3 regions of the Pseudomonas palleroniana genome follow, and region 2 is predicted to be linked to each of the others. Evidence: predicted binding sites of a transcription regulator. Region 2 holds the regulator's gene; each other region holds the start of a gene.
What was found. Region 2 encodes FliA, which starts transcription of late flagellar genes. Its sites were predicted from a motif close to CTAAAGTTTNNNNNNNNNNNGCCGNTAA; they were not measured.

Region 1 (9,998 bases), 2.0 Mb from region 2:
AAGCTCACCCAAACGTTTATTCAGCTTATTATCTTCGCCCAACAGCCCCAGCCTCTCAATTGGCCACCCACACCGTTATCACGGTGGAGCTGCGCCCGCGGCCCCGACTTGGCGTCACCCGCCTATTTAATAATTAAAAAATCCTTATCACTGCTCAGAGCATTCGCAATACAGGCGTCAACCATGCACCAACATCTACTTGAACAAAAAAGACTGCAGTTGTGCAGCCACCCGCTATTTATAGAAATAACTTCACTCCGTAAGTTACAAATCTTTATGGAGCACCACGTATTTGCCGTTTGGGACTTCATGACACTGACCAAACGCTTGCAGCAGGACCTGACCTGCACCGGGATCCCCTGGTTCCCACCCTCCGACCCACACGCGGCCCGCCTGATCAATGAAATCGTGTTGGCCGAGGAGTCGGACGAGCATCCAACTCGCGGCTACAGCAGTCACTTCGAGCTGTACCTGGATGCAATGGCAGAAGTGGGCGCCAGCACACTTGCGATCACACGCTTCATTGACCTGCAGCTTCAGGAAGTGGAGGCAAACGCAGCCTTGCAAGCCGTCAGCGCGCCCCTTGGCGTTGCTCGCTTCGTTGACTGCACGTTGCAGATCGCCTGGAACGCACCCAGCCATTGTGTGGCGGCAGCCTTCCTGCACGGCCGCGAAAGCGTCATTCCGTCGATGTTCGAACGCATCTCGCGCAGCCACGGATTCATTGAGCGTGAGGCACCTACCTTCCATCACTACCTCAACCGCCATATCGAGATGGACAGCCACGCGCATGGCCCGGCAGCCCATCAGTTGCTCCAGCGCCTGATCGGCGCAGACCCGACGCGCCAGAAACAGGCCGACAGCACTGCAATCAGCGCCATGGAAAGCCGCATCCTGTTTTGGAACGACGTGCAGGCCTCGATGCGAGAGGCGCACCCATGAATACCATTGGCTACCGCTCGTTTGCCGAAGACTGGGAACGTCGTGCAACCATCCGCATTCGCCCCCGACGCCTGCTGGAGAAAGACGAAAAATTAATCTACCCCCTATGCCGCCAACCGCTGGTACTCAGCGAGACCTTTCTTGACCATTGCCCGCAATGGCGCGACTTCGTACTGGCGCAAAGCTTTTACCAATTCGTCAATAATGTGGTGATCTTCGAAACCGAGATCGTCGACAAGACCGCCCGCAGCATTGCCAAAAACGGCTTCTCGCTGCCTTTCCCGGCGGCCTGTCGCATCGACGCGATGACCGTCGTGATCGATGAGGATTACCACGCACTGGTCGCACTGGACTTCCTGCAGCAAGCCGTGCACATGACGGGTATTGAGCCTCTCGAACTCCCCCGGCAAATCGAGCTGAGCCGCGCCCTGCCGGCAGCGCAGGCGGGCGCTCCGGCGCACTTGCACGATGCCGTGGAGTTGATTGCCGTGGCCATTGCCGAAAATACGGTGACGCAGGACGTAGCGGCGTTCTCCAAGGACGACAGCGTCAAGCGGTCCATCCGTGGCTTGATGGCTGATCACTTGGCTGACGAGGGGCGCCACGCGCAATTCTGGACGCAGTTGGTACGTCTCTACTGGCAGGGGGCAAGCCCGGAGGACCGTGACAGCATTGCTGAAATCCTGCCGGTTTTCCTGGCGCATTACCTGACCAATGAGCTGCAGAAGGACTTCGATCTGCACCTGATCGAGCATTTGGATATCGATCTCGACATCCGCGTGACACTGCGCCATGAGATCGGCGCGATGGACTTTCCTATTACTCGCCGGCATCCGCTGGTGGGCAACATCATGAGTTTTCTACATCACAGCGGTGTGCTGCAAACCCCCAGTGTCGCCCAGGCTTTAAATGACTACCTGGCCCAGCCGGGGAGGTTGGCATGAGGTGCTTGACGATTGGATGGGGCGCCACAAGCGAGGCCCTCGGGGCCATCAGGCAGATGATGGAACAGTACGGGCACGCAGCCGGGGTGGAGGCGGTCGATCTGGTGATCGAGGACGGTAGCCAACCGCTGCCGAGTGTATTTGCCGACACACCCCGGCTGAGCCTGCGCGTGGGCATCGGCCCGATCGGTGCACACGGGCTGCCTGCACTCCAGTTTCGCTGTTACAACCGTGAGCGGTGCCTGCTGGCCGTGCATGACGTTTGCGCGCAGCCAAGCGGTAACGGCCAGAGGCTGCGCCAAGAGGCAACGAACGCACTGGTGGAATGGGTCGCCGTGCTGGTCAGCGATTTCTCGAGAGACCCCGATTATTTCTGCGCACCGGTCACGGTTAACGAATGGCCCGAACACGGTTTGCAAGGGCTGGAAGCATTGGCGTTTTTGCACCGTTTCAATCGTAGCGCGCAACCGGCACTGTTACAGGCAGCCCAAGTCCCCATGATCGAACGGTTGCAGGCGAGCCTTCAGGCCTACGCCCATCGGCCTGCGCTGAATATCGCGGGGCAGGTGCTGACTTATCACCAACTTCACGCATACGCCTTGGCGATACAGCAGCAATTGGTACCCCTGCTGGGAAGCCGTGAGACACCCCAGGTAATCGGCGTGTGCCTGGAAAAGTCCGTCGAACTCTACGCCAGCGTTCTCGCGGTGCTGGGGTGCGGCGCAGTGTATTTACCCCTGTCACCCGATCACCCGGTGCAGCGCCAACACAGCATGCTGGAAAGCATCGGAGCCTGCATGCTGTTGGAAGACGGCCGGCACCCTCTAAGGGAGCATTTCGATACACTGGATGTCAGCAGGATCGACCCGCGCCACAGCGATTGCACGCAGCCGCTGATGCATTATCGGCCTTGTGTAGACGCGCCTTGCATGGCGTTGTTTACCTCGGGCAGCACGGGTCAACCCAAGGGCGTATTGCTCAGCCAACACAACCTGGCGCACTTCACCGCCTGGCTCGGTGCCTGCGTGATGATGGATCAGCAGAGTCGTGTGCTGCAGTTTTCGCCGTTGAGTTTCGATTCGTCGCTGATCGACATATTCCCGGCCCTGATGGCTGGCGCCGAGTTGATTGTGCCTGCCGCAGAACAACGGCTGGATCCTCTGCAACTGGTCGAGTTGATTCGTCAGCAGCGCGTCACCCATGGGTTTCTACCGCCAGCATTGCTTAGCATCCTACCGCTGGACCAACCATTGGGCCTTACCCATGTGCTCACCGGTGGCGACTTCTGCGAGCCTTACGTGATCGAGCGACTGGCGGGCCAGTGCCAGTTGCACAACCTCTACGGCCCCACTGAAGCCACGGTACTGACGACCCACCGGACATTCCAGCTGGGTGACAGCCATCGCAACATCGGCCGTCCCATTGCCAACAGCCAAGTGATGATCCTCGACGAGCACCTGCGTCCGGTGGAGGATCAGGTGGTCGGCGAACTGTATATCGCCGGCCCCGGCGTGAGCCTGGGCTACGTGAACGCAGCATCGCAGGCCGACAGCCCTTTTGTTACGCTGACCTTGCCGGACGGACAGTTGCTGGCGACTTACCGCAGCGGCGATCTGGCCAAGTGGACGCAAACCGGAATCGAGCTGTGCGGTCGCCGGGATGACCAGATCAAGATCCGTGGCTTTCGAGTCGAACCCCAGGAGATCGAGCAGTGCCTGCGCAACAGTCGCCTGTTCCGCCAGGTGGCCGTGGTGACCACTCCAATGCAAAGGATCATCGGTTTTGCCGCTCAGCCGGAGCCCGGCGCCACACTGGCAAGCCTCAAGGAACACGCGCGACAGTGGCTGCCTGAATACATGCAACCCGTGAGCTGGAGCGAGTTGCCAAGCATGCCCCGCTCAAGCAATGGCAAGATTGATCGCCAGGCGTTACGAGCACTGTCGCCTCCTGCCGCTCGTGAGGTGACTCATTACACGGCACAAACCCCTCTTCAAGCGCAGTTGATGGAACTGTGGGCGGAGTTACTCGGGTTGGCTGTGCACGAGTTGTCTATCGACGACAGCTTTTTCAACCGGGGCGGTCACTCCATTCTGCTGTCGAACCTCTTGTTGCGTCTGCGCGAACGGTTTGGCCGCTGCCCTTCCTTGAGCCGTTTCTTCGAAACACCCACGATCCGTACGCTTGCAGCGCTGATGGAGGGCTGCGCACTGCCCCAGACACCCTCAAGCCTGATGGAGAAAGATGCGACAAGGGGGCTGGGGGTCGAGATGCTGCATGGAAACTGTGCAGGTGACCCGCGCAAGGTCATTGTCACAGGGGCCAACAGCTTTGTCGGGGTCCATATTGTCCAAGCGCTGCTGGATGGCGGAGCACAGGAAGTGGCGTGCCTGATCCGGGAGCTGCCTGGCGATTGCGCGGCGGCTCGGTTCAGCGAGGCGTTACGAGCCTATCGCCTGGAACAACATCTGGACCTGAGCCGCGTGCGGGTGTACCCCGCTGACATGCGCTTGCCTCGCCTGGGCCTTGCCTGCGACGTGTATGAGCACCTCGCGCGCAGTTACGGTGTGTTGGTGCACAACGCCGCCCAGGTCAATCACGTAATGGATTACGCCTTACTCGCCAAGGACAACGTCGAGCCGATCTTTGAGTGCCTGCGCCTTTGCGAAACCTATTGCAAGAAGGTATTCAATTTCATTTCGACACTGTCCGCCTGCAGCAGTATCGACGCCCATAGGCACGTTCTAGAAACCGGTGCCGCGAGTACGTTGCCGCTCTATATGAAAAATGGCTACAACCTGTCCAAGTGGGTCGCTGAACGCTTGCTGGGACGTGCCGTCGCGCAAGGCGCCTGGGTGAATATCCTGCGACCGGGGAACATCAGTTTCAACAGTCAAAGTGGCGTTTGCCAGCCGCAGAAAAATCGGTTGATGTTGATGCTCAAGGGGTCCCTGCAATTGGGGCTGGCGCCACAGCTGGATGTGAATTTCGATCTGATGCCCGTAGATTTCCTGGCCCGCTTCATAGCGTTCCACGGTTCATGTTTTTGCGCTGGGCGAAATGTTTTCAACCTGCACAACCCACAACCCTTGAGCTGGGATCAGTATCTCGATGCGTTCAGCCAGGCTGGGCACATTTTCCAACGGGTAAGCATTGAACAGTGGCAACGGTCACTGCGCGCAGTAAGCCGTGATAATGCGTTGTTTGGTGTGTTGGGTTTCTATCTGGGCGTGCTGGGTGAGGATATCGGTGACACGTCGATGATCTGTTATGACAACGCACGCTGGGGGGTGGAGAAGATGGGTACACATTACCCGCCAAAAGACCCGGCATTGCTACGTAAGGGTTGCGACTACCTCAGGACCACCGGCTTTCTCTGAATTGCTTCAGGACATCTTCATGAAACCGCTACAACCCGATACGTTAATCCGTAACCCTAACGGCACACCGATCCTGGCCTCCATCGTTGTCCCTTGCGAGGCAACTCGCCTGTGGGCGTTGGTGGGCAACTTCGCAGGCTTTGATGCCTTCGTTCCAGGCCTGTCGCGCATTGAGATGACCGGCGCAGGCGTGGGTGCATTGCGCACGAAATTTTTCGACAATGGGCATTGCGTCGTGGAGCAACTCAACAGTCGAGACGAAGCCGCCATGTCGATGACGTGGACCACCCTCTACAACACCTTGGGCTTGGCCCAATTCTGGGCGGCGATGAGTGTGCAAGCACTTGGCGCAAGCAGCTCCAGGGCCACCTGGACGCTTGTGGGTGAGCCATTGGCTTCAACGCAAGTAGAGTTCGAAGCGTTTGTGCAGGCGTTCGCGGACAGCGCACTGCGTAATGTGCGCCGAATGCTTAGCTGAGCACTCGGAGCGAGTGGTCTCGCTCCGGTGCAGCACGGTTAGATCTTGAAGCTATCGACCAATTGCTTCAATCGGCTTGCCTGTTGGGACAGGGCATCGCAGTCCCTCAGCGTTTCGTTGAGGTTGGCCACACCCTGCTGGTTAAGCAGATTGATCTGGTTGATGTCGACATTGAGGGTTTCAACCACAGCGGTTTGCTCCTCGGTGGCGGCAGCCACCGATTGGTTCATACCGTCGATTTCTACGATCCGCTGGGTCACGCTGACCAACCGTTCACCCGCCTGATTGGCGACTTCAACGCTCTCCTCGCTGGAGGCCTGGCTGGCATTCATAGTGGTCACGGCTTCACGCGAGCCCACTTGCAGGGAAGTGATCATTTTGTGGATCTCTTCCGCCGACTCTTGCGTACGATGCGCCAGGTTACGCACCTCATCCGCCACCACGGCAAACCCACGCCCGGCTTCACCCGCACGAGCGGCTTCGATCGCTGCGTTAAGGGCCAACAAGTTGGTTTGCTGGGAAATGCCTTTGATCACATCAAGAATGTGACCGATGTTGTCGGTGCTGGCGTTCAGGGTTTCGATCTGAGTGCAGGACAAACTGATCTTCTGCGACAACTCCGACATTGCCTGGATAGTTTGCTCAACGACCTTGCGACCATCGTCAGCCTGTTCGCTGGCGCCACTGGCGTGCTGCGAAGCATCAGCAGCGTTACGTGCGATTTCCTGGGTGGCGGCGCCCAGTTCGTTGATCGCCGCAGCCACGCTATTGGTACGTGCACTCTGCTCATCGGAACCGATGATCGACGCATTGGATGAGGCCATCACGCGTTGGGACAGATCATGCACCTGACGCGTTGCCGACGACACTTCGGAAATGGAAGCGTGGATACGCTCAACGAACTGGTTGAACGCGCTACCCACTTCACCGAATTCGTCTTTGCTGGTCACGTCGAGACGGCGGGTCAAGTCGCCTTCCCCCTGAGCAATGTCTTGCATAGCAACGCCCATGGTCGTCAACGGACGCAGCAATACCTGAATCAACAGACTCAGAAGCACTGCGATAGCTATCACAGCGACCAACATCGCAATCAATGCCGAGGTGCGGAACTTGCCTAGTGGCGCGTAGGCTTTGTCTTTGTCGATCGACAGACCAATGTACCAGTCTGCGCCTGGCAAACCGCTGATGGGGGTGAACGAGAGGATGCGATCCTGACCATTGAGGACTACGTCCTGGTTGGCTTTCTCGATACGCAGGTTGGTGCCAGGGTAGATATCCTTCAGGTTTTTCATCACCTGGTCCTGGTCAGGGCTGACGATGACCTGGCCGTCGCCACTCACCAGGAACGCATGACCGATACCGCCGAAGTCGACCGAGTTGATGATCTTCACCAGGGTTTGCAGGCTCAAGTCACCGCCAACAACGCCGAGCAACTCGCCGTTCTTTTTCACTGGCATGGCGATCGTCACGATCTGCCCACCCACAGCCGCCATATAAGGAGGAGTAAGCATGGGTTTGTCGGCCACTACTGCTTGCTTGTACCAAGGGCGCTGACGCGGGTCATAGCCGTCAGGCATCTTCGCGTCGGGGCGCTGGGTGAACACGCCGTTGGTTTGACCCACATAAGTGAACTGGAAATTCGATGTGAACGCTGGCTGATCGACCAACCCAGGAAGGTCGGCACCGCTGCCTTGATGGGCAATGTTTTGCGTCAGGTTTTCGAGTACCAAAATGCGCCCACTGAGCCAGTTCTGCACGCTGCTGGCGGTGAGTTCACCGGACTGCTGAATGGACGATGCCAAATTTTGCTTGATGGTACTGCGCTGCAGGTAGTCGTTGTAGAGCGTGAATAATGCGAAGGCCAAAACCACGACGCCTGACGCGGCCAACAGAATTTTATGACTGAACTTAAGATTCATTTCATCGACTTCTTTTGCCAAAGGGGGATGAGCGTGCCGAGTGGAACATTCCATGTAAGGGATAGGCGGACTCTTGGGCCGCTCTATTTCAGTGCACGCATGGCTCATCAGGCTTTCGGCCAAGAATCGATAAATCTTAGAAATATTGTGAGAGGTGTCCTGTTTGAGCGTAGGAAAGAGACAGGCGGTAGTTCTGTCGTCCATTGCCGCAGCGCAAGTGCTGGCAACGCGCGTAGGGGCCCAGGGCTGGGTTTGATGCTGGGGCAGCATACCCCCTTAAACGACAAAACCCCTGTCTGCATTGGCAGACAGGGGTTTCGGAATTTAATCTTGACGATGACCTACTCTCACATGGGGAAACCCCACACTACCATCGGCGATGCATCGTTTCACTGCTGAGTTCGGGATGGGATCAGGTGGTTCCAATGCTCTATGGTCGTCAAGAAATTCTGTATACCAGTCCGTTGCATTTGCAACGTGCCGGTGAATTTCATGTGCTTCTACATAAAACAAAACCCCATCTGCTTTCGCAAATGGGGTTTCGGAATTTAATCTTGACGATGACCTACTCTCACATGGGGAAACCCCACACTACCATCGGCGATGCATCGTTTCACTGCTGAGTTCGGGATGGGATCAGGTGGTTCCAATGCTCTATGGTCGTCAAGAAATTCGGGTACTGAGTCGCAGCCAGTCGGCTTCGCTTCAGCAAATTGGGTATGTAATAGAAGTCGGTGTCTTGTGAGCGTCGAACTTTCGGTTCATAGCGTCTTCACACACCGCAATCTGGCCTTTCGACTCAAATTGCTTGGGTGTTATATGGTCAAGCCTCACGGGCAATTAGTATTGGTTAGCTCAACGCCTCACAGCGCTTACACACCCAACCTATCAACGTCGTAGTCTTCGACGGCCCTTCAGGGAACTCAAGGTTCCAGTGAGATCTCATCTTGAGGCTAGTTTCCCGCTTAGATGCTTTCAGCGGTTATCTATTCCGAACATAGCTACCCGGCAATGCCACTGGCGTGACAACCGGAACACCAGAGGTTCGTCCACTCCGGTCCTCTCGTACTAGGAGCAGCCCCTCTCAAATCTCAAACGTCCACGGCAGATAGGGACCGAACTGTCTCACGACGTTCTAAACCCAGCTCGCGTACCACTTTAAATGGCGAACAGCCATACCCTTGGGACCGGCTTCAGCCCCAGGATGTGATGAGCCGACATCGAGGTGCCAAACACCGCCGTCGATATGAACTCTTGGGCGGTATCAGCCTGTTATCCCCGGAGTACCTTTTATCCGTTGAGCGATGGCCCTTCCATACAGAACCACCGGATCACTAAGACCTACTTTCGTACCTGCTCGACGTGTCTGTCTCGCAGTCAAGCGCGCTTTTGCCTTTATACTCTACGACCGATTTCCGACCGGTCTGAGCGCACCTTCGTACTCCTCCGTTACTCTTTAGGAGGAGACCGCCCCAGTCAAACTACCCACCATACACTGTCCTCGATCCGGATAACGGACCTGAGTTAGAACCTCAAAGTTGCCAGGGTGGTATTTCAAGGATGGCTCCACGCAGACTGGCGTCCACGCTTCAAAGCCTCCCACCTATCCTACACAAGCAAATTCAAAGTCCAGTGCAAAGCTATAGTAAAGGTTCACGGGGTCTTTCCGTCTAGCCGCGGATACACTGCATCTTCACAGCGATTTCAATTTCACTGAGTCTCGGGTGGAGACAGCGCCGCCATCGTTACGCCATTCGTGCAGGTCGGAACTTACCCGACAAGGAATTTCGCTACCTTAGGACCGTTATAGTTACGGCCGCCGTTTACCGGGGCTTCGATCAAGAGCTTCGCGTTAGCTAACCCCATCAATTAACCTTCCGGCACCGGGCAGGCGTCACACCCTATACGTCCACTTTCGTGTTTGCAGAGTGCTGTGTTTTTAATAAACAGTCGCAGCGGCCTGGTATCTTCGACCGGCATGGGCTTACGGAGCAAGTCCTTCACCCTCACCGGCGCACCTTCTCCCGAAGTTACGGTGCCATTTTGCCTAGTTCCTTCACCCGAGTTCTCTCAAGCGCCTTGGTATTCTCTACCCAACCACCTGTGTCGGTTTGGGGTACGGTTCCTGGTTACCTGAAGCTTAGAAGCTTTTCTTGGAAGCATGGCATCAACCACTTCGTCATCTAAAAGATGACTCGTCATCAGCTCTCGGCCTTAGAATCCCGGATTTACCTAAGATTCCAGCCTACCACCTTAAACTTGGACAACCAACGCCAAGCTGGCCTAGCCTTCTCCGTCCCTCCATCGCAATAACCAGAAGTACAGGAATATTAACCTG
Region 2 (9,998 bases):
ACGGCAGCGCCTGTTTACGCGAGCGGTTGATCATCGCCAGGGTACTGACCATGCGCTCCAGGCCTTTGACAGCCAAGTGCTCGGTCTGCACCGGGATCACCAGTTGCTGGCTGGCCGCCAAGGCGTTGACCATCAGCACGCCGAGCAACGGCGGGCTGTCGATAATGGCGTAGTCGAAGTCCTGCCACAGCTGCGCCAGGGTCTTGGCGATCACCAGGCCCAGCCCGCTCTGCCCCGGCGACTGGCGCTCAAGGGTCGCCAGCGCGGTACTGGAGGGCAGCAGGGAAATGCTTTCGTTACTGGTGGGCAGCAGCAATTGCCCCGGTAAGTCGCTGGGTACGCTGCCCTTGTGCAGGAACAGGTCGTAGCAACTGTGCTCCAGCGCATCCGGGTCGTAGCCGAAATAGCTGGTCATGGAGCCATGGGGGTCGAGGTCGACCACGACCACACGCTTGCCCGCTTCGGCCAGCAAGCCGGCTAAGGCGATGGAGGTGGTGGTCTTGCCGACTCCACCCTTTTGATTGGCAACTGCCCAGACTCTCATTCGGTTGGTTCCTCCCGGTGGGCAAAAGCGCGACCGAGACATTGCATCAGTTATTGAGCCAGTGACGGGGAATTGACGCTCCCCTGCCGAACCGGCGGCTTGACCACAGGCGGTGCAGTTTGTGTGCCAGCCCGCCTCAATGCCGCATCCGGTGTTGCATTAGCCGTTCCCGTACCCGTCAGGCTACGGCGTACATCGAGGTTGCGCGACACCACCAATACCACACGGCGGTTACGTGCGCGGCCTTCGGCGGTCGCATTATTGGCCACCGGCTGGAATTCACCATAGCCCACCGACGCCAGGCGCTCAGGGTTCACACCCTGCATCGCCAGCATGCGCACGATACTAGCGGCGCGGGCCGATGAGAGCTCCCAGTTGGTCGGGTACTGCGCGGTGTTGATGGGGAAATTGTCGGTAAAGCCTTCGACATGGATCGGGTTTTCAAACGGTTTGAGAATCGCCGCCACCTTGTCGATGATGGTGAACGCCTGATCGCTGGGCATGGCATCGGCACTGGCGAACAGCAGGCTGGAATTAAGCTCGATCTCCACCCACAGCTCATTGCCGCGCACGGTCATCTGGTTGGACTTGATCAGGTCACCGAACGCGGCGCTGATATCGTCGGCGATGCTTTTGAGCGGGTCGCTGGTGCCGCCGATACCGGCGGCGACTTCATCGCTGTCGTTGACCAGCGGCTTGGCCGGGGTCACGGTCTTGGGTCGTTCATCACCGATGGGAATCGGCTTGATCGAGCGATCGGTGTCGTTGAACACCCCGATCAGCGCCTGGGAAATGACCTTGTACTTGCCTTCGTTGATCGACGAGATGGAATACATCACCACGAAAAACGCGAACAGCAAGGTGATGAAGTCCGCGTAGGACACCAGCCAGCGCTCATGATTGACGTGTTCTTCAGGCTCGCGACGGCGACGGCTCACAGGCAGACACCTCTCTGACCAAGATTGACCGCTTCATTGTGATTGTGGCGAGCGAGCTTGCTCGCGCTGGGACGCGAAGCGGCCCCAAAACCAGGCGACGCGCTCCATCTGAAGAAATAGGTAGGCTGTATTGGGGCTGCTTCGCAGCCCAGCGCGAGCAAGCTCGCTCGCCACAGGTTGATAGCCATCGCCATCAATCCATGAAGCCCTGGAGCTTCAATTCGATGGAGCGCGGGTTCTCGCCCTCGGCAATCGACAGCAAACCTTCCAGCAGCATCTCCCGGTAACGTGACTGACGCATGGCGATCGACTTGAGCTTGCTGGCCACCGGCAACAGCACCAGGTTGGCACTGGCCACGCCATAGATGGTGGCGACAAATGCCACGGCAATGCCGCTGCCCAATTGCGACGGATCGGCCAGGTTGCCCATGACGTGAATCAGGCCCATCACCGCACCGATGATGCCAATGGTCGGCGCGTAGCCGCCCATGCTTTCAAAGACTTTGGCCGCGTTGATGTCACGGCTTTCCTGTGTGTAGAAATCCACTTCGAGGATGCTGCGGATCGCTTCCGGTTCGGCGCCGTCCACCAGCAGCTGCAAGCCTTTGCGCGCGTAGCTGTCGGGCTCGGCATCGGCCACGCCTTCCAGACCCAGCAGGCCCTCCTTGCGCGCGGTGAGGCTCCAGTTGACCACACGATCGATGCCACCGAGCAGGTCAATACGCGGTGGAAAAATGATCCACACCAGAATCTGCATGGCACGCTTGAACGAGCTCAGGGGCGATTGCAGCAAGGCTGCGCCCACGGTGCCGCCGATCACGATCAACGCCGCCGGGCCGTTGGCCAAGGCGCCGAGGTGGCCGCCTTCGAGGAAGTTGCCGCCGATGATCGCGACAAACGCCAGGGTGATACCGATCAAGCTCAACACATCCATCAGAGGCAGGCCTCCGCCAGGTGCTTGCCGATGTCGTCCAGGCTGTACACGGCGTCGGCCAGGTCGGCCTTGACGATGGCCATGGGCATGCCATAGATCACGCAGCTGGCCTCATCCTGGGCCCAGACCGTGCTGCCCCCCTGCTTGAGCAGGCGTGCGCCTTCACGGCCGTCGGCGCCCATGCCGGTGAGCACCACCGCCAGAACTTTGTCGCCGTAGGACTTGGCCGCCGAACCGAAGGTGATATCCACGCACGGCTTGTAGTTAAGGCGTTCATCGCCCGGCAGGATTTTCACCGCGCCACGGCCATCCACCATCATCTGCTTGCCACCCGGCGCCAGCAACGCCAGGCCAGGACGCAGGATGTCGCCGTCTTCGGCTTCCTTGACGCTGATGCGGCACAGCTTGTCCAGACGTTCGGCGAAGGCTTTGGTAAACGCGGCGGGCATATGCTGCACCAGCACTATCGGCGCCGGAAAGTTGGCCGGCAGTTGGGTCAATACGCGTTGCAGGGCGACCGGGCCGCCGGTTGAGGTACCGATAGCCACTAGCTTGTAGGCTTTGCGCTTGGGCGCGGGCGAATGAGCGCTCGGCGCCGAAGCACGGACGGGAGCCACGGCGGGCCGCGCCACTGGCGCAGGCGCCGGACGCGCGAATGAGGAACTGGTCGGCGCAGGTGCCGCAGGTGCCGCAGGTGCCGCCACTGGCGCAGGCGTGCTGAACAGGCTGCGGCGGTTGCTGCGGGAAATGCTGTGCACCTTCTCGCACAGCATCTGCTTGACCTTCTCGGGGTTGCGCGAGATGTCTTCGAAATTCTTCGGCAGGAAGTCCACCGCACCCGCGTCCAGCGCATCCAGGGTTACCCGGGCACCTTCATGGGTCAGCGACGAGAACATCAATACCGGGGTCGGGCAGCGTTGCATGATGTGGCGAACTGCCGTGATGCCATCCATCATCGGCATCTCGTAGTCCATGGTGATCACGTCCGGCTTCAACGCAATGGCCTGATCAATCGCCTCTTTACCGTTGGTGGCCGTGCCGACCACCTGAATGGTCGGATCGGCGGAAAGAATTTCCGAGACGCGGCGGCGGAAGAAACCCGAATCGTCCACCACCAGGACCTTGACTGCCATAAACACTCCGTTAGGTGGGGCGGCACGATTGCCCAACCCCCACCAGAATCAAATACGCCGAGCGGCGTAACGCTTGAGCATGCTCGGAACATCGAGAATCAGCGCGATCCGACCGTCACCGGTGATGGTCGCACCCGACATGCCCGGGGTTCCCTGCAGCATTTTGCCCAAAGGCTTGATGACCACTTCTTCCTGGCCCACCAGTTGATCGACCACAAAGCCGATACGCTGGGTGCCCACGGACAGGATCACCACGTGGCCTTCGCGTTGCTCTTCATGGGCAGCCGACGCAACCAGCCAGCGCTTGAGGTAGAACAGCGGCAGCGCCTTGTCACGCACGATCACCACTTCCTGGCCATCCACCACATTGGTGCGCGACAGGTCGAGGTGGAAGATCTCATTGACGTTGACCAGCGGGAACGCGAACGCCTGGTTGCCCAGCATCACCATCAGGGTCGGCATGATCGCCAAGGTCAACGGCACCTTGATCACGATCTTCGAGCCCTGGCCCTTGGTCGAGTAGATATTGATCGAGCCGTTGAGCTGGCTGATCTTGGTCTTCACCACGTCCATGCCGACGCCACGACCAGACACGTCGGAAATCTCGGTCTTGGTCGAGAAGCCCGGGGCGAAGATCAGGTTGTAGCACTCGGTGTCGGTCAGACGGTCGGCGGCATCCTTGTCCATCACACCGCGCTTGACTGCAATGTTGCGCAGGATGGTCGGGTCCATGCCCTTGCCGTCATCGGTGATCGACAACAGGATATGGTCGCCTTCTTGCTCGGCCGCCAGAATCACCTTGCCGCCGCGGGACTTGCCCGAGGCTTCACGTTCTTCAGGGGTTTCGACGCCGTGGTCGACTGCGTTGCGCACCAAGTGGACCAGCGGGTCAGCCAGGGCCTCGACCAGGTTTTTGTCGAGGTCGGTTTCTTCCCCCACCAGCTCCAGGTTGATCTCTTTCTTGAGCTGGCGCGCCAGGTCACGAACCAGGCGCGGGAAGCGGCCGAAGACTTTCTTGATCGGCTGCATCCGCGTTTTCATCACAGCGGTCTGCAGGTCGGCGGTGACCACGTCGAGGTTCGACACGGCCTTCTGCATCGACTCGTCGCCACTGCTCAGGCCCAGGCGTACCAGGCGGTTACGCACCAACACCAGTTCGCCGACCATGTTCATGATGTCGTCCAGCCGCGCCGTGTCCACGCGCACAGTGGTTTCGGCTTCGCTGGCCGGCTTTTCGGCCACTGGTGCAGCGGCGGCACGCGCCGGTGCAGGCGCTGCAGCGGCCGGCGCAGCAGCAGGAGCCGGCTTGGCGGCAGCAGGTGCAGCAGCAGGTGCAGCAGCAGGTGCAGCAGCAGGTGCAGGTGCAGGTTTCGCCGCTACCGGGGTAGCGGTCGCAGCCGCCGTCGGGGGTACTTCACTGAACTTGCCCTTGCCGTGCAATTCGTCGAGCAAGGCTTCGAATTCGTGCTCGGAGATCAGCCCGTCGCCGGCTGGCTGCGCACTGGCAGGCGGCGTAACAGGCGGCTTGGCAGCCGTCGGCGCAGCCGCTGTCGCGGCAACTTCCGGCAGGGCTTCGGCCGCGAACGTGCCTTTGCCGTGCAGTTGGTCGAGCAACGCTTCGAATTCGTCGTCGGTAATGTCGGTGCTGGCCGGGGCCGCAGGCGCTTCGGAAGCTGCGGCAGGCGCCACGGCATCGGCGGCGAACTGGCCCTTGCCATGCAACTGGTCGAGCAAGGATTCAAATTCGGCGTCGGTGATGTCTTCGCTGGTCGGCACGGCAGCAGGTGCCGCCGGAGCTTCGGCTTCGGCCTTCGCCGCGCTGAGGGAGTTGAGCAGTTGCTCGAACTCGCTATCGGTCACATCCGGCTCAGGCTCGGCAACCGGTTCCGGTTCCGGGGCGGCTTCCACCGCCGGCGCGGCCGAGGTGTCGGCAGGCTCTGCGTAGCGCGCCAGGGCGGCCAGCAGCTCGGGCGTGGCAGCCGTGATCGGCGCGCGTTCACGGACCTGGCTGAACATGCCATTGACCGCATCCAGGGCTTCGAGAATCACGTCCATCAATTCCGAATCAACGTGACGCTCACCCTTGCGCAGGATGTCGAACACGTTCTCGGCGATGTGGCAGCACTCCACCAGCTCATGGAGCTGGAGGAAGCCGGCGCCCCCTTTTACAGTGTGAAAACCGCGAAAAATTGCATTGAGCAGGTTCGCATCATCCGGGCGGCTTTCCAGCTCGACCAGTTGCTCGGACAGTTGCTCTAAAATTTCGCCGGCCTCTACAAGGAAATCCTGAAGGATCTCTTCATCGGCGCCGAAGCTCATGTGGGTGCTCCTTAGAAGCCTAAACTGGACAGCAAATCGTCTACGTCATCTTGACCGGATACGACGTCTTCACGTTTATCGGCATGAATCTGCGGACCTTCACCCTTGGCGAGATGTTTTTGTGGATCTTTTTCCGAAAGGATCGCTGCGCGGTCATGTTCGATACCGGCAAAGCGGTCGACCTGGCCGGCCATCAGCACCAATTTGAGCAGGTTGCTTTCCACTTCGGTGACCAACTGGGTCACACGCTTGATCACTTGACCGGTGAGGTCCTGGTAATCCTGGGCCAGCAAAATGTCGTTGAGGTTGCTGGAAACCGTACGGTTGTCCTGCTCACTGCGCGACAGGAAACCTTCAACCCGACGCGCCAATTCACGAAACTCTTCGGCGCCCACTTCGCGACGCATGAAGCGGCCCCAGTCAACGCTGAGGGCCTGGGCTTCGTTGGCCATGCCGTTGACCAGCGGCGTGGCGTTTTCCACCAGGTCCATAGTGCGGTTGGCCGCCGCCTCAGTCAGCCTGACCACATAGGACAAGCGTTCGGTGGCATCGGTGATTTGCGAAATTTCTTCGGCCTGGGGCATGTGCGGGTCAATCTGAAAATTGACGATCGCACTGTGCAGCTCACGTGTCAGCTTGCCCACTTCCTGATACAGGCCGCGGTCACGCGTCTGATTGAGCTCATGGATCAACTGCACCGCGTCGCCGAACTGACCTTTTTCCAGGCTTTCGACCAACTGGTGGGCATGTTTTTTCAGAGTCGACTCAAAGTCTTTCTGTGATGATTCTGTATGCTCCATAGCTCCCCCTGCGATGGCGTTAGCCGTGGATGCGCTCGAAGATTTTTTCGATCTTCTCTTTCAACGCCTGTGCAGTGAATGGCTTGACCACGTAACCGTTGACCCCGGCCTGGGCGGCTTCGATGATCTGTTCACGCTTGGCTTCGGCGGTCACCATCAACACGGGAAGGCTGCGCAATTTTTCGTCGGCGCGCACGTGGCGCAACAAGTCGATACCGGTCATGCCCGGCATGTTCCAGTCCGTTACCAGAAAGTCGATGCTCCCACTGTTGAGGATCGGGATCGCCGTAAGGCCGTCATCCGCCTCGACCGTGTTGGTGAACCCAAGGTCACGCAACAGATTTTTTATGATCCGCCGCATCGTTGAGAAGTCATCAACGATGAGGATTTTCATGTTCTTGTCCAATTCGACCTCCAAGCAGTCTTAAACGCGCCCAGCACCTGGACGCGCCATTTCAATCAACAGGCGTTACACAACAAAGGACTGCCCAGGGCACCACGGCACGACCCCGCAAAAGCCTTCGACTTTCGCGGCGCGTCTACAGTGTCCCCACACTGCCTGTCAGCGCGCGCGCCACTCCCCCAACCGCCCCCGCAAGCGGGCTGCGCACTGGCTATGCAGCTGGCTGACACGCGATTCGCTGACCCCCAGGACCTCACCGATTTCCTTGAGGTTCAGCTCTTCGTCGTAGTACAGCGCCAACACCAGTCGCTCACGCTCCGGCAAATTGGCAATCGCGTCCGCCAACGCCCTCTGGAAACGCTCATCTTCCAGGTCACGCGACGGTTCGAGATGTGCACTCGCGCCGTCCTCGTGCAGCCCTTCGTGTTCGCCGTCCTGCAACAGGTCGTCGAAACTGAACAGGCGGCTGCCCAAGGTATCGTTCAAAATCCCGTAATAATCATCGAGACTCAATTGGAGTTCGGCCGCAACTTCATGATCTTTAGCGTCACGACCGGTTTTTGCTTCAATTGCGCGAATGGCATCACTGACCATTCGCGTGTTGCGGTGTACCGAACGCGGCGCCCAATCCCCTTTACGGACCTCATCGAGCATCGCGCCACGGATACGGATACCCGCATACGTCTCGAAACTCGCACCCTTGCTCGCGTCATATTTGGTCGACACTTCGAGCAAGCCGATCATGCCGGCCTGGATCAGGTCTTCCACCTGCACACTGGCCGGCAGGCGCGCCAGCAAGTGGTAGGCAATGCGCTTGACCAAGGGCGCATAACGCTCGATCAATTCGCCCTGGCTGTCACGTGCCGATTTCTTGTAAAGGTTATAGCCGCTGGCTGTCATAGCACCGGTCCTGCGCTCGTCTGATGCACCAATCGCTCGACGAAAAACTCCAGATGCCCCCGCGGGTTGGCAGGCAACGGCCAGGTATCGACCTTCTGGGCAATAGCCTTGAACGCCAACGCGCATTTGGAACGAGGGAACGCTTCATAGACCGCACGCTGCTTTTGCACGGCCTTGCGCACACACTCGTCATAGGGAACTGCGCCAACGTATTGTAAGGCGACATCGAGAAAACGGTCCGTGACCTTGGTCAACTTGGCGAACAGATTCCGGCCTTCCTGCGGGCTTTGGGCCATGTTGGCCAGCACGCGGAAGCGGTTCATGCCGTAGTCACGGTTAAGCAGTTTGATCAGAGCATAGGCGTCGGTGATCGAGGTGGGTTCGTCGCAGACCACCAGCAATACTTCCTGCGCGGCGCGCACGAAGCTGACCACGGATTCGCCGATCCCGGCGGCGGTGTCGATCACCAGCACATCGAGGTTGTCGCCGATATCGCTGAACGCCTGGATCAGGCCGGCGTGCTGCGCCGGGCTCAGGTGCACCATGCTCTGGGTGCCCGAGGCGGCAGGCACGATACGAATGCCTCCGGGGCCTTGCAGCAGCACATCGCGCAGCTCGCAACGGCCCTCGATCACATCGGCGAGGGTGTGTTTGGGTGTCAGCCCCAGCAGAACGTCCACGTTCGCCAGGCCCAGGTCAGCATCCAGCAGCATGACGCGACGGCCAAGTTCTGCCAGGGCCAGGGACAAATTCACCGACACGTTAGTTTTCCCGACGCCACCTTTGCCGCCGGTCACCGCGATCACCTGTACAGGATGCATGCTGCCCATTTTATTTCTTTACCTTGTCTTGCTTAGACGCAGGCTACACGGCTTGGTCGCGTGAATCGCTTGCAGACCATCAATGTAGATACATTTCACAGTGCTCATCCTGCCTCACCCCACCCGTTTTGCCGGGTTGTGGTAAAGGTCGGCGAACATATCAGCCATCGCTTCCTCGCTAGGCTCTTCTTGCATTTGCACGCTGACAGCACGGCTGACCAACTGATGACGACGCGGCAGATGCAAATCATCTGGAATCCGCGGGCCATCGGTCAGGTAGGCAACCGGTAATTCATGACCGATAGCCAGGCTCAACACCTCACCCAAGTTTGCAGTTTCGTCTAGTTTGGTGAGGATGCAACCCGCCAGGCCGCAACGTTTGTAGCTGTGGTACGCAGCGGTAAGAACCTGTTTCTGGCTGGTGGTTGCAAGCACCAGGTAATTTTTCGCCTTGATGCCACGCCCGGCCAGGCTTTCCAGCTGCATGCGCAGCGCCGGATCGCTGGCTTGCAGGCCGGCGGTGTCGATCAACACCACGCGCTTGCGCAACAGCGGGTCAAGGGCATTGGCCAGGGACTGGCCCGGGTCGACGTGGGTCACCGGCACATTGAGGATGCGCCCCAGGGTCTTGAGCTGTTCCTGGGCGCCGATACGATAACTGTCCATGCTCACCAGCGCGATACTCGACGCGCCGTACTTGAGCACATACCGGGCGGCCAGCTTGGCCAGGGTGGTGGTCTTGCCCATGCCGGCCGGGCCGACCATGGCGATCACACCGCCCTCTTCCAGCGGTTCGAGCTCCGGGGTGACGATCATGCGGGCCAAGTGGGCCAGCAACATGCGCCACGCCTGGCGGGGCTCTTCGACCTCGGTGGTCAGCGCCAGCAGGTCGCGGGACAGCGGGCCGGACAGGCCGATACGCTGCAAGCGACGCCACAGGTTGGCCTGGTGCGGCTTGCTGCCTTGCAACTGTGTCCAGGCCAACGAACCCAACTGCACTTCGAGCAGTTCACGCAGGCCGTTGAGTTCAGAGCGCATCGAGTCGAACACGCGCTGGTCGACCGCAGCCGCCGGGGCCGGCGCTGCGGGACGTGGCGGTTCAACGAAGGTCGGCTCGACCAGCGGCTCGGCGGCCGTCAGCGGCAGGCCGGCGAACAATTGGCGATTGGTGGTAGCGTCGCTGTCGCCACGCATGCTCAGCTCGGC
Region 3 (9,998 bases), 2.2 Mb from region 2:
ATCGAGCCAGGTGATTTTTGCTGAGCACCCAGCCATCGTAAGGTGACCTCCATAGCGATTGGAGGTCCTTATGCCCACTGTTCAAATCATGTCCGTCATTGGTAGCGCCGTTCCCACCCCACTCCGGGAGCTGGGCCTGCTCGCCTGCTGGTACGTAGTCAGCGATGGCGAGCCCATCAGCGGCCCGCTCATGTCGTTATCCGATGCGCAAAAACAGCTGCAATGCGCATCCAATTTCAGGCTCAACGCCTGAAACCTACGGCAACGGCAGCTTGACCCGAGGTTTGGTTTCTACAAACAGTGCCCAACTGGACATGAACAACGCCGCCACCAACGGGCCGATCACAAACCCGTTCAGGCCGAATACCGACAGGCCGCCCAGGGTCGAGATCAGGATCAGGTAGTCAGGCATTTTCGTGTCCTTGCCCACCAGCACCGGGCGCAGCACGTTGTCCACCATGCCGATGACCAGAACGCCGAACGCAGTCAGCACCACGCCCTGCCAGATCGAACCGCTCAACAGGAAGTAAGCGGCCACCGGGCCCCATACAATCCCCGCGCCCACCGCCGGTAGCAGGGAAAGAAACGCCATCAAGACCGCCCACAGCAACGCGCTGGGAATGTCCAGGAACCAGAAGATCAAACCGCCCAGTGCGCCTTGGGTCACGGCTACCAGTACGTTGCCCTTGACGGTGGCGCGCACCACCCGATTGAACTTGAGTTGCAGGCGACGCTTCTGGGGCTCCGCCAGGGGCACTGCCGTGCGGACTTTACGCACCAGTTCCGGGCCGTCGCGCAGCAGGAAAAACAGCAGATACAGCATGATGAAAAAGCTCACCAGGAAATCAAACGTCCCCTGACCAAAACTGAACGCCTGGGAGGCAAAAAACTGGCTGCCCTGCATCGCGCTCTTGACGATTTTCTCGCGCAAGCCTTCCAGGTTGCCCATGCCGAACCGGTCCAGCAGGTGCTGGAAATACGGCGGCAGTACGTTCTTGAACTGCTCGATATACCCGGCGACGTCCAGCTTGCCGCTTTCGACGTTTTTGTAGAGCGTCGCCCCTTCCTGCACCAGCAATACGCTGGTGATGATGACCGGCAAAATGGCGATCACCAGGCACACCGTCAAGGTGGTCAGGGAGGTTAGGTTGCGGTTCCAGCCAAAGCGTTGCTGCAGGCGGCGCTGCATCGGGGCAAAGATGATGCCGAGGATGACCGCCCAGAACACCGCGCCGTAAAACGGCAGCAATATCCAGATGAAGGCGACGGTCACCAGGGCCAGCAACAACAACAGGGTTTTGAATTGCAGGTTGGTCGAGTTCATGTCCGGTCCATGTCAAAAAAGCAGTAGGCCTTCAGCGGCCCTTTTGCTTAGTCCGCAGGCGAACCCGGGAGTGCCATCCCGTCACTCGATAGCCTTGGCCTCATGCAAAAGCGCCTGGATCACTTGTTCCTGAGCCTCATAGTCACCTTCGCCAAAGTGGCTATAGCGCACCTTCCCCTTGGCATCGATCAGGTAATGGGCCGGCCAGAACTGGTTATCGAAACTGCGCCAGATTGCATAGTTGTTATCCAGGGCTACCGGGTAGGTGATGCCCAGCTTGCGCACTTGGTCCCTGACGTTGCCGCTGACCTGTTCATAGGCATATTCCGGAGTGTGTACACCAACGACCACCAAGCCATCAGGTTCGTAGCGTTTCGCCCACTCTTTTACGTAAGGCAGCGCGCGCCGGCAGTTGATGCAGTCGTAAGTCCAGAAATCCACCAGCACGACTTTGCCCTTGAGCGCCTGCAGATCGAGCGGTGGGGAGTTGAGCCATTCGGCCGCCCCCGCCAGCGATGGCATGGCGCCCGGTGGGTCAGCGGGAGTTTCACGGCTGGCCATCACGCTGGAAATCAGCGCAAGCGTCAGCAGCAGGCCGGCGAGCAGAAAGGTGATAGGTCGCATGATCATTACCTGTAGGGTATTCAGAGCCTCCATTGGAACGCCCTGGAGTATCGCGCCTGTGTCGAACCCCCACTGCCGATACACAGCGATACAAAATCAGCAAAGGGCGACCTGGATCAATAAACCCCGGCCCCGGATCCCTTACCTTCGCGACCTTTTGCGACTTGAGCCCATGCCCCCTGTGATCGCCCCCGAACTGCTCGCCCCCGCCGGCACCCTGAAAAACATGCGTTATGCCTTCGCCTACGGTGCCGATGCGGTCTACGCCGGCCAGCCGCGCTACAGCCTGCGGGTGCGCAACAACGAGTTCGACCACGCCAACCTGGCGCTGGGCATTCAGGAAGCCCATGTGCTGGGCAAACGCTTTTACGTCGTGGTCAACATCGCACCGCACAACGCCAAGCTGAAAACCTTCCTCAAAGACCTCGCACCAGTGATCGCCATGGGCCCGGATGCGCTGATCATGTCCGACCCAGGCTTGATCATGCTGGTGCGCCGCCACTTCCCGTCGATGCCGATTCATCTGTCGGTGCAGGCCAATACGGTGAACTGGGCCAGCGTCGAATTCTGGCAACAACAAGGCATCTGCCGCGTGATTCTGTCGCGGGAGTTGTCTCTGGAAGAGATCGGCGAGATCCGCCAGCAAGTGCCGGCCATGGAGCTGGAGGTGTTTGTGCACGGCGCCTTGTGCATGGCCTATTCCGGGCGCTGCCTGCTCTCGGGCTACATGAACAAGCGCGATGCCAACCAGGGCACCTGCACCAACGCCTGCCGCTGGAAGTACCAGGCCACCCCGGCGATGGAAAACGCCACGGGCGAGATCGTCCAGCAGTATCAGCCGGAGCCGACCCTGGGGATTGGCGCGCCGACCGACCAGGTCTTCCTGCTGCAAGAGGCCAACCGCCCCGATGAGCAGATGCCCGCCTTCGAGGACGAGCACGGCACGTACATCATGAACGCCAAGGACCTGCGCGCCGTGCAGCATGTGGAGCGCCTGACGCAGATGGGCGTGCACTCGCTGAAGATCGAAGGCCGCACCAAGTCCCACTTCTACTGCGCACGCACCACCCAGGTGTATCGCCAGGCCATCGATGATGCGGTGGCCGGGCGCGCCTTCGACCGCAACCTGATGACCGACCTCGAATCCCTGGCCCAGCGCGGTTACACCGAAGGCTTCCTGCGCCGCCATGTGCATGACGAATACCAGAACTACCAGAACGGCAGTTCAGTGTCCGAACGCCAGCAGTTTGTCGGCGAACTGACCGGCGAGCGCCGTAGCGGCTGGGCCGAGGTCAAGGTCAAGAACCGCTTTGCCGTGGGCGATCACCTGGAGTTGATGACCCCCGCCGGCAACTTCCACTTTGACCTGAACACTTTGCACAATGCCAAAGGCGAAGCCCTTGAGGTGGCGCCGGGGGACGGACACACGGTGTATGTGCCACTGCCGGCCGACATGGACGTGCACTTTGGCTTGTTGATGCGCGATCTCTAGATCCTGAACTGCCCCACCAATTGCCCCAGGCGTTGCCCCAGGTCCGCCAGACTGCGCGAGGTCTGGGCGCCCTGCTGGGTTTCATCGGCCACAGTGTCCACCGCCACGGCAATCTGATGCACGCTGCGGTTGATCTCCTCGGCCACGGCGGTCTGCTCCTCGGCGGCGCTGGCGATCTGGGCGTTCATCGAATTGATGGTGCCGATCAGTTGCGCCATGGTGTCCAGTGAGGCTCCGGCTTCGTTGGCCTGGGCCGAGGTGCCGTCACCCGCGTCGCTGGACCGGCGCATGGCGTCCACGGCGGCAACGGTGCCTTTTTGCAGGCGGTCGATCATGCCCTGGATTTCCTGAGTGCTGGTTTGGGTGCGACTGGCCAGGGCACGCACTTCGTCGGCCACCACCGCAAACCCTCGCCCGGCCTCCCCGGCCCGCGCGGCTTCGATCGCCGCGTTGAGGGCCAGCAGGTTGGTTTGTTCGGCAATCGAGCGGATCACACTCAGCACACTCACAATCGACGACACATCCTGCTGCAGGCTGTCGAGGGACACGCCACTGCTGCGGATATCGTTCACCAGCGCGTGGATCTGCGCGATGCTGCCGTCGACCACACGCTTGGCCGCGTGCCCTTCGGCATCGGTCTGTTGCGCAGCGACGGCAGCCCCCTGAGCACTGCGCGCAACTTCCTGGGCCGCAGAGGACATCTGGTTGATGGCAGTGGCGACCTGATCGGTCTCATGGCGTTGGCGCTCCATGGCCTGTTCGGAGCGCTGCGCTTGATCGGACACCTGGCTGACCAGGCCGGTCAGTTGGCTGGTCATCTCGGTGATCTGGCGCACCAGGCTGTGAATCTTGTCGACAAAACGATTGAACGCGACGGCAAGATCGCCCAACTCATCCTGGCTGGTGATCGCCAGGCGGCGGGTCAAATCGCCTTCGCCGGCGGCGATGTCGTCCAGGTTGGCTTTCATCAGGCCCAGCGGACGCAGGATGGTATTGGCGACTATCATGCCCACGGCGGCAATCACCAGCAGCACCACCACGGCCACACCGAGGATGCTCAGCAGCACGCCCTCCATGCGTTTCTCGACCTTGGCCTCGACCACTGCCACTTGGGCTTCGATGCCATCGAGGTTGACCGAGGTACCAATCACCATGTCCCACTTCGGCAAGTACTCGGTATAGCCGAGCTTAGGCACCAACTCGGTCTGGCCGGGCTGGGTCGAGCTGTATTGCAGGTAGTGGGTGCCGTCCTTGCCGACCTTGACCAGGTCGCGGTTGACGTAGACGCCGTTGGGGTCGCGGTTGTCCTTGAAGCTCTTGCCTACGCCATCGGGGCTGTTGCCCTTGAACAGGCGGATGGTCTCGGAGTCGTAGCCGAAGAAGTAGCCATCCTTGCCGTAGCTGGTACTGGACAGCAGCTTGACCACCTCGGCCCGCGCCGCCGTGTCGCCGGTGGCGGCCGCGTCGTAGAGCGGCTTGATGGTGGTCATGGCCACTTCCACGTAACTGCGCAGCGTCGTCTTGGCGTCGTTGAGCAGGCGCTGGCGGGTTTCGTCCACCTCGTTGCGCGCCTGCCCCTGCAGGATCCACACCGTGGTCAGGCTGATGACCACGGCAAACAGCAATACCGGCACGACGGCCAGGGCCAGGACTTTGGCCTTCAAACTCAGACGCATGGCTTTTCTCTCTTATTCGTGGCGACTTGAGAAGTTAACGGCCAATTGTCCGATTTCTGTAGGACAACCCTGTCAGAGGGTCATCGCGGCAATCCAGCCAAACGCCAACAACGGAATATTGTAGTGCAGGAACGTGGGCACCACGGTGTCCCAGATATGGTGATGCTGGCCGTCAATGTTCAGGCCGGAGGTCGGGCCGAGGGTGGAGTCCGACGCCGGCGACCCGGCATCACCCAAGGCCCCCGCCGTACCGACGATGCACACGATAGCCAACGGGCTGAAGCCCAGTTGCACGCACAGCGGCACGAAAATCGCGGCGAGGATCGGCACCGTGGAGAACGACGAACCGATCCCCATGGTCACCAGCAGGCCCACCAGCAACATCAGCAACGCGCCCACACCCCGGCTATGGCCGATGAACGCCGCCGACGCTTCCACCAGCGAGCGCACGTCGCCGGTGGCCTTGAGCACTTCGGCAAAACCCGACGAAGCGATCATGATGAAGCCAATCATCGCCATCATCTTCATGCCTTCGGTGAACAGGTCGTCGGTCTCGCGCCAGCGCACGATGCCGGACACCGAGAAGATCAGGAACCCGGCCAGGGCGCCGATGATCATCGAGTCCAGCCACAATTGGATGATGAATGCCGCAGCGATCGCCAGCCCGGCCACCAGCAGGGTCAACGGGTTGTATTGCACCGCCACTTGCTCGACCCGCTCGATTTTCTCCAGGTCATACACACGCTTTTTGCGGTAGCTGATGAACACCGCCACCAACAGGCCGACTACCATGCCCAGCGCCGGCAAGCCCATGGCGTGGGTAACGTTGACCTGACTGATGTCTACGCCGCTCTTGGCGACGTTGGCCAGCAGGATCTGGTTGAGGAAGATGTTGCCGAAGCCTACCGGCAGGAACATGTAGGGCGTGATCAGGCCGAAAGTCATCACGCAGGCGATCAGGCGGCGGTCCAGTTGCAATTTGGTCAGCACGTACAACAGCGGCGGGACCAACAGCGGGATAAAGGCAATATGAATGGGCAGGATATTCTGCGAGGCAATCGCGACGCTCCACAGCAGGCCGATCAACAACCATTTGACGTGATTGCCGCCCGTCGCTTCCTGGCGATCCACCAGCAGCAACGCTTTGTCCGCCAGGGCGTGGGCCAGACCGGATTTGGCAATCGCCACAGCGAAAGCGCCGAGCAAAGCGTAAGACAAAGCCACGGTTGCACCGCCGCCCAAACCACCGTTAAACGCTTTGAGCGTGGCTTCGATACCCAGGCCACCGGTCAAGCCGCCCACCAGCGCACCGACAATAATGGCGATGACCACATGCACGCGGGACAGGCTGAGCACCAGCATGGTGCCGACCGCGGCGATTACTGCGTTAATCATGGTTACCTCAAGACAGAAAACAGAAGAACAGGCATACGTCGCCCAGGCGGCCATGGAACAGGGTGGCCGGCGTGCAGGCTGAGGAGGTCTTATTAGAGGGCGGGCACTTTGCAGCAGGTGGGCGGGCATGTCAAAAAACCCGGGCAAGTCCTAATGCCAGTCAGTTAAAAGAACCTGCCGCGACCAAACGCTGTGTTCTACATCCACCATTTAACTGACTGGCATTACGGCAAGCCCGGGCCCCGCAAATAAAGAAATCAGACGTGCCGCCGATAACGGGTCTCTATGTGTTTTCAGGTAAGGATGTCCCGATGTCGCTCAGACAGCTCTCCATTCAATGGAAAATCACCCTGCTCGCCGGCCTTTGCCTGCTGGGGATCGTGACCCTTCTGGTGGGTTTGTCGCTGTATCGCATGGCGCAGAGTTCCGAGCAGGTCAAAGCGTCCAGCATGCAGATGCTTGATGCAGCCGCCCAGACGCGCATCGAAGCGCAGGGTGAAGGGCAGGCATTGGGCATTCGCCAGCAGTTCATGGACGCCTACCAGTACGGCCATGGCTTTTCCCGCCAAGTGCTGTTTCTGCGCGAACAGGCTGAAAAGCGCTTTCTCGATGCCTTCGACACCCGCGAAGACCTGACTCGCCAGGTCAAGGCCGCGTTGCAGGCCAACCCGGACCTGCTCGGTTTGTCCCTGGTGTTCGAAGCGAATGCGCTGGACGGCAAGGACGAGCTGTTCGCCAATCAGAAAGAACTGGGCAGTAACGAAAAAGGCCGCTTTGCCCTGTACTGGTCGCAACCCACGCCGGGCAAACTGACCTCGATGTCACTGCCCGAAAGCGACATGGCCGATACCAGCGTCGGCCCCAGCGGCGAAAAAGCCAACGCCTGGTTCACCTGCCCACGCACAACCCTCAAACCCTGCGTGATCGAACCGTATTTTTATGTGATCGACGGGCAGAACGTGCTGATGACCAGTATCGTGTTCCCGTTGATCGTCAACGGCAAAGTCATCGCCTCGCTGTCGGTGGACATCAACCTCAACAGCTTGCAGGCCGTCAGCCAACAGGCGAGCCAGAAGCTGTATGACGGCCAGACCCAGGTCAGCATCCTCAGCCCGACCGGCTTGCTTGCCGGTTACAGCCCGGACGCGAGCAAACTCAGCCAGCGCCTGGACCAGGTCGACACTGCCAGCGGCGCGCAGTTGATCAGCGCCCTCGCCGGCAGCACGCAAACCCGCAGCCTGCGCACCGGCCAGCAACTCAAGGTATTGGCGCCGTTTACACCGATCCCGGGGGGCAAGCCTTGGGGCGTGTTGCTCGACGTACCGGAGAAAGTCCTGGTCGCGCCTGCCGAAGCCCTGAAAGCGCAACTGGATGCCGACAATGCCAAGGGCACCCTGCTGGAACTGAGCCTGGGCCTGTTGGCTGCGGTGGTGGGCCTGGCGCTGGTGTGGCTGATGGCGCGCAGCGTGACCCGTCCGATTCTCGGTGTGGCGCACATGCTCGAAGACATCGCCAGTGGCGAAGGCGACCTGACCCGCCGCCTGGCCTACGACAAAAAAGATGAGCTGGGCCAACTGGCCGGCTGGTTCAACCGCTTCCTCGACAAGCTGCAGCCGATCATTGCCGAAGTGAAACGCTCAGTGCAGGACGCCCGTGGCACCGCCGACCAATCCGCCGCGATCGCCACTGAAACCAGCGCCGGTATGGAACAGCAATACCGCCAGGTGGATCAGGTCGCCACCGCCTCCCATGAAATGAGCGCCACCGCCCAGGATGTCGCCCGCAGCGCGGCCCAAGCCGCCCAGGCCGCACGCGATGCCGACCAGGCTACGCGTGAAGGCTTGACGGTGATCGACCGTACCACCAGCAACATCGGTGCGCTGGCCGCCGACATGAGCACCGCCATGGCCCAAGTCGAGGGCCTGGCAGCCAACAGCGAACAAATCGGTTCGGTGCTGGAAGTGATCCGTGGCATCGCCGAGCAGACCAACCTGCTGGCACTCAACGCCGCCATCGAAGCGGCCCGGGCCGGTGAAGCTGGGCGTGGATTTGCCGTGGTTGCCGACGAGGTGCGTAACCTGGCGCGACGTACCCAGGAGTCGGTGGAGGAAACCCGCCTAGTGATCGAGCAATTGCAAAGCGGCACCACCGAGGTGGTCGGCGCCATGGGCAACAGCCATCGCCAGGCTCAGGGCAGTGTCGAACAGGTCGGCCAAGCGGTGACGGCCTTGCGCCAGATTGGTGACGCAGTCACCGTAATCAGCGACATGAACCTGCAAATCGCCAGCGCTGCCGAGGAACAAAGCGCGGTGGCTGAAGAGATCAATAGTAATGTGGCGACGATTCGGGATGTGACCGAGTCGTTGTCGGAGCAGGCCAATGAGTCGGCGCGGGTCAGCCAGGCGTTGAACAGCCTGGCGAATCAACAGCAGGGGCTGATGGATCAATTCAGGGTCTGAACACCGCAGAAGATTCAATATGGAGGGCGCTGCGTCAGCTCTGGCGTTTGGGGAGTTCGACCAGCACCTTCAGGCCTCCCAGCCGGCTCTCCTGCAACTGCAAGACCCCGCCCCACACCTCGACGATATCGCGCACGATCCCCAACCCAAGGCCATGGCCGTCGATCTGCTCATCCAGGCGCGTGCCGCGGCTGAGCACCTTGTCGCGGTCGGTCTCGGGAATACCGGGGCCGTCGTCTTCCACGGCCAACCGATAGGTCTGCGTCGTTTCGCCGATGCTCAGGCAGACTTCGGCGTCTGCCCATTTACAGGCGTTGTCCAACAGGTTGCCGAGCAGTTCCAGCAGATCTTCGCGGTCCCAGGGTAATTGCAGCCCGGGCGACACCTGATAGCTCAAGTCCAGATGTTCACCGTGGATCATGTTGAGCGTGGCCAACAGGCTGGGCAGTTCTTTTTCACAGTCAAACAATGCGCCGGGCAGGGTTTCACCGGCCAGGCGTGCGCGGTTGAGTTCACGATTGAGGCGTTGCTGCACTTGCTCAAGCTGCTCACGCAACAACTTGCTCAGGTGCGGATGGTCCTTGAGCGGCTCGCTGGACGCTGCGCTCAATAACACGGCCAGCGGGGTCTTCAAGGCATGACCGAGGTTGCCCAGGGCGTTGCGTGAACGCTTGAGGCTGTCTTCAGTGTGGGCCAGCAGGTGGTTGATCTGCGCCACCAGCGGCTCCAGCTCCAGCGGCACCTGGGTATCGAGCTGCGAGCGTTGGCCTTGTTGTAACTGGGCGATCTGTTCGCGGGCGGTCTCCAACGGGCGCAACGCACGACGTACGGTCACCCGTTGCAGGATCAACACCAGCAACAACGCCGCCAACCCCAGCACCAGGCCGATCTGCCGCATCAGGCGAAAGCTTTCCCGCACAGGTGTGTAGTCCTGGGCCACGCTGATGGAAATCGACTGCCCAAAACGTTTGTAGTCCGAACGCAATACCAGCAGTTGCTGGCCCTCCGGCCCCAATTGCAGGTTACCT

Region 1: the regulator FliA is predicted to act here: its motif matches at 7,773-7,800, upstream of MJP36_RS01590 (methyl-accepting chemotaxis protein).
Region 3: the regulator FliA is predicted to act here: its motif matches at 6,760-6,787, upstream of MJP36_RS20580 (methyl-accepting chemotaxis protein).

What each region holds. Positions count from the first base shown of each region.
Region 1 covers NZ_CP092411.1:382,510-392,507, forward strand. The annotation lists gene MJP36_RS01570 (DUF3050 domain-containing protein) at 184-942, shown strand; gene MJP36_RS01575 (diiron oxygenase) at 939-1,886, shown strand; gene MJP36_RS01580 (amino acid adenylation domain-containing protein) at 1,883-5,263, shown strand; gene MJP36_RS01585 (SRPBCC family protein) at 5,283-5,741, shown strand; gene MJP36_RS01590 (methyl-accepting chemotaxis protein) at 5,780-7,660, opposite strand; rRNA gene rrf (5S ribosomal RNA) at 7,989-8,104, opposite strand; rRNA gene rrf (5S ribosomal RNA) at 8,213-8,328, opposite strand; rRNA gene MJP36_RS01605 (23S ribosomal RNA) at 8,480-9,998, opposite strand, start outside.
Region 2 covers NZ_CP092411.1:2,416,564-2,426,561, reverse strand. The annotation lists gene MJP36_RS11165 (ParA family protein) at 1-544, opposite strand, end outside; gene motD (flagellar motor protein MotD) at 595-1,482, opposite strand; gene MJP36_RS11155 (flagellar motor protein) at 1,676-2,416, opposite strand; gene MJP36_RS11150 (protein-glutamate methylesterase/protein-glutamine glutaminase) at 2,416-3,549, opposite strand; gene MJP36_RS11145 (chemotaxis protein CheA) at 3,598-5,868, opposite strand; gene MJP36_RS11140 (protein phosphatase CheZ) at 5,880-6,668, opposite strand; gene MJP36_RS11135 (chemotaxis response regulator CheY) at 6,688-7,062, opposite strand; gene fliA (RNA polymerase sigma factor FliA) at 7,231-7,971, opposite strand; gene fleN (flagellar synthesis regulator FleN) at 7,968-8,801, opposite strand; gene flhF (flagellar biosynthesis GTPase FlhF) at 8,907-9,998, opposite strand, start outside.
Region 3 covers NZ_CP092411.1:4,618,961-4,628,958, forward strand. The annotation lists gene MJP36_RS20550 (hypothetical protein) at 71-253, shown strand; gene MJP36_RS20555 (AI-2E family transporter) at 257-1,324, opposite strand; partial or broken gene MJP36_RS20560 (thioredoxin family protein) at 1,406-1,852, opposite strand; gene trhP (prephenate-dependent tRNA uridine(34) hydroxylase TrhP) at 2,121-3,440, shown strand; gene MJP36_RS28205 (methyl-accepting chemotaxis protein) at 3,437-4,258, opposite strand; partial or broken gene MJP36_RS28210 (cache domain-containing protein) at 4,343-5,116, opposite strand; gene MJP36_RS20575 (Na+/H+ antiporter family protein) at 5,189-6,508, opposite strand; gene MJP36_RS20580 (methyl-accepting chemotaxis protein) at 6,823-8,970, shown strand; gene MJP36_RS20585 (sensor histidine kinase) at 9,005-9,998, opposite strand, start outside.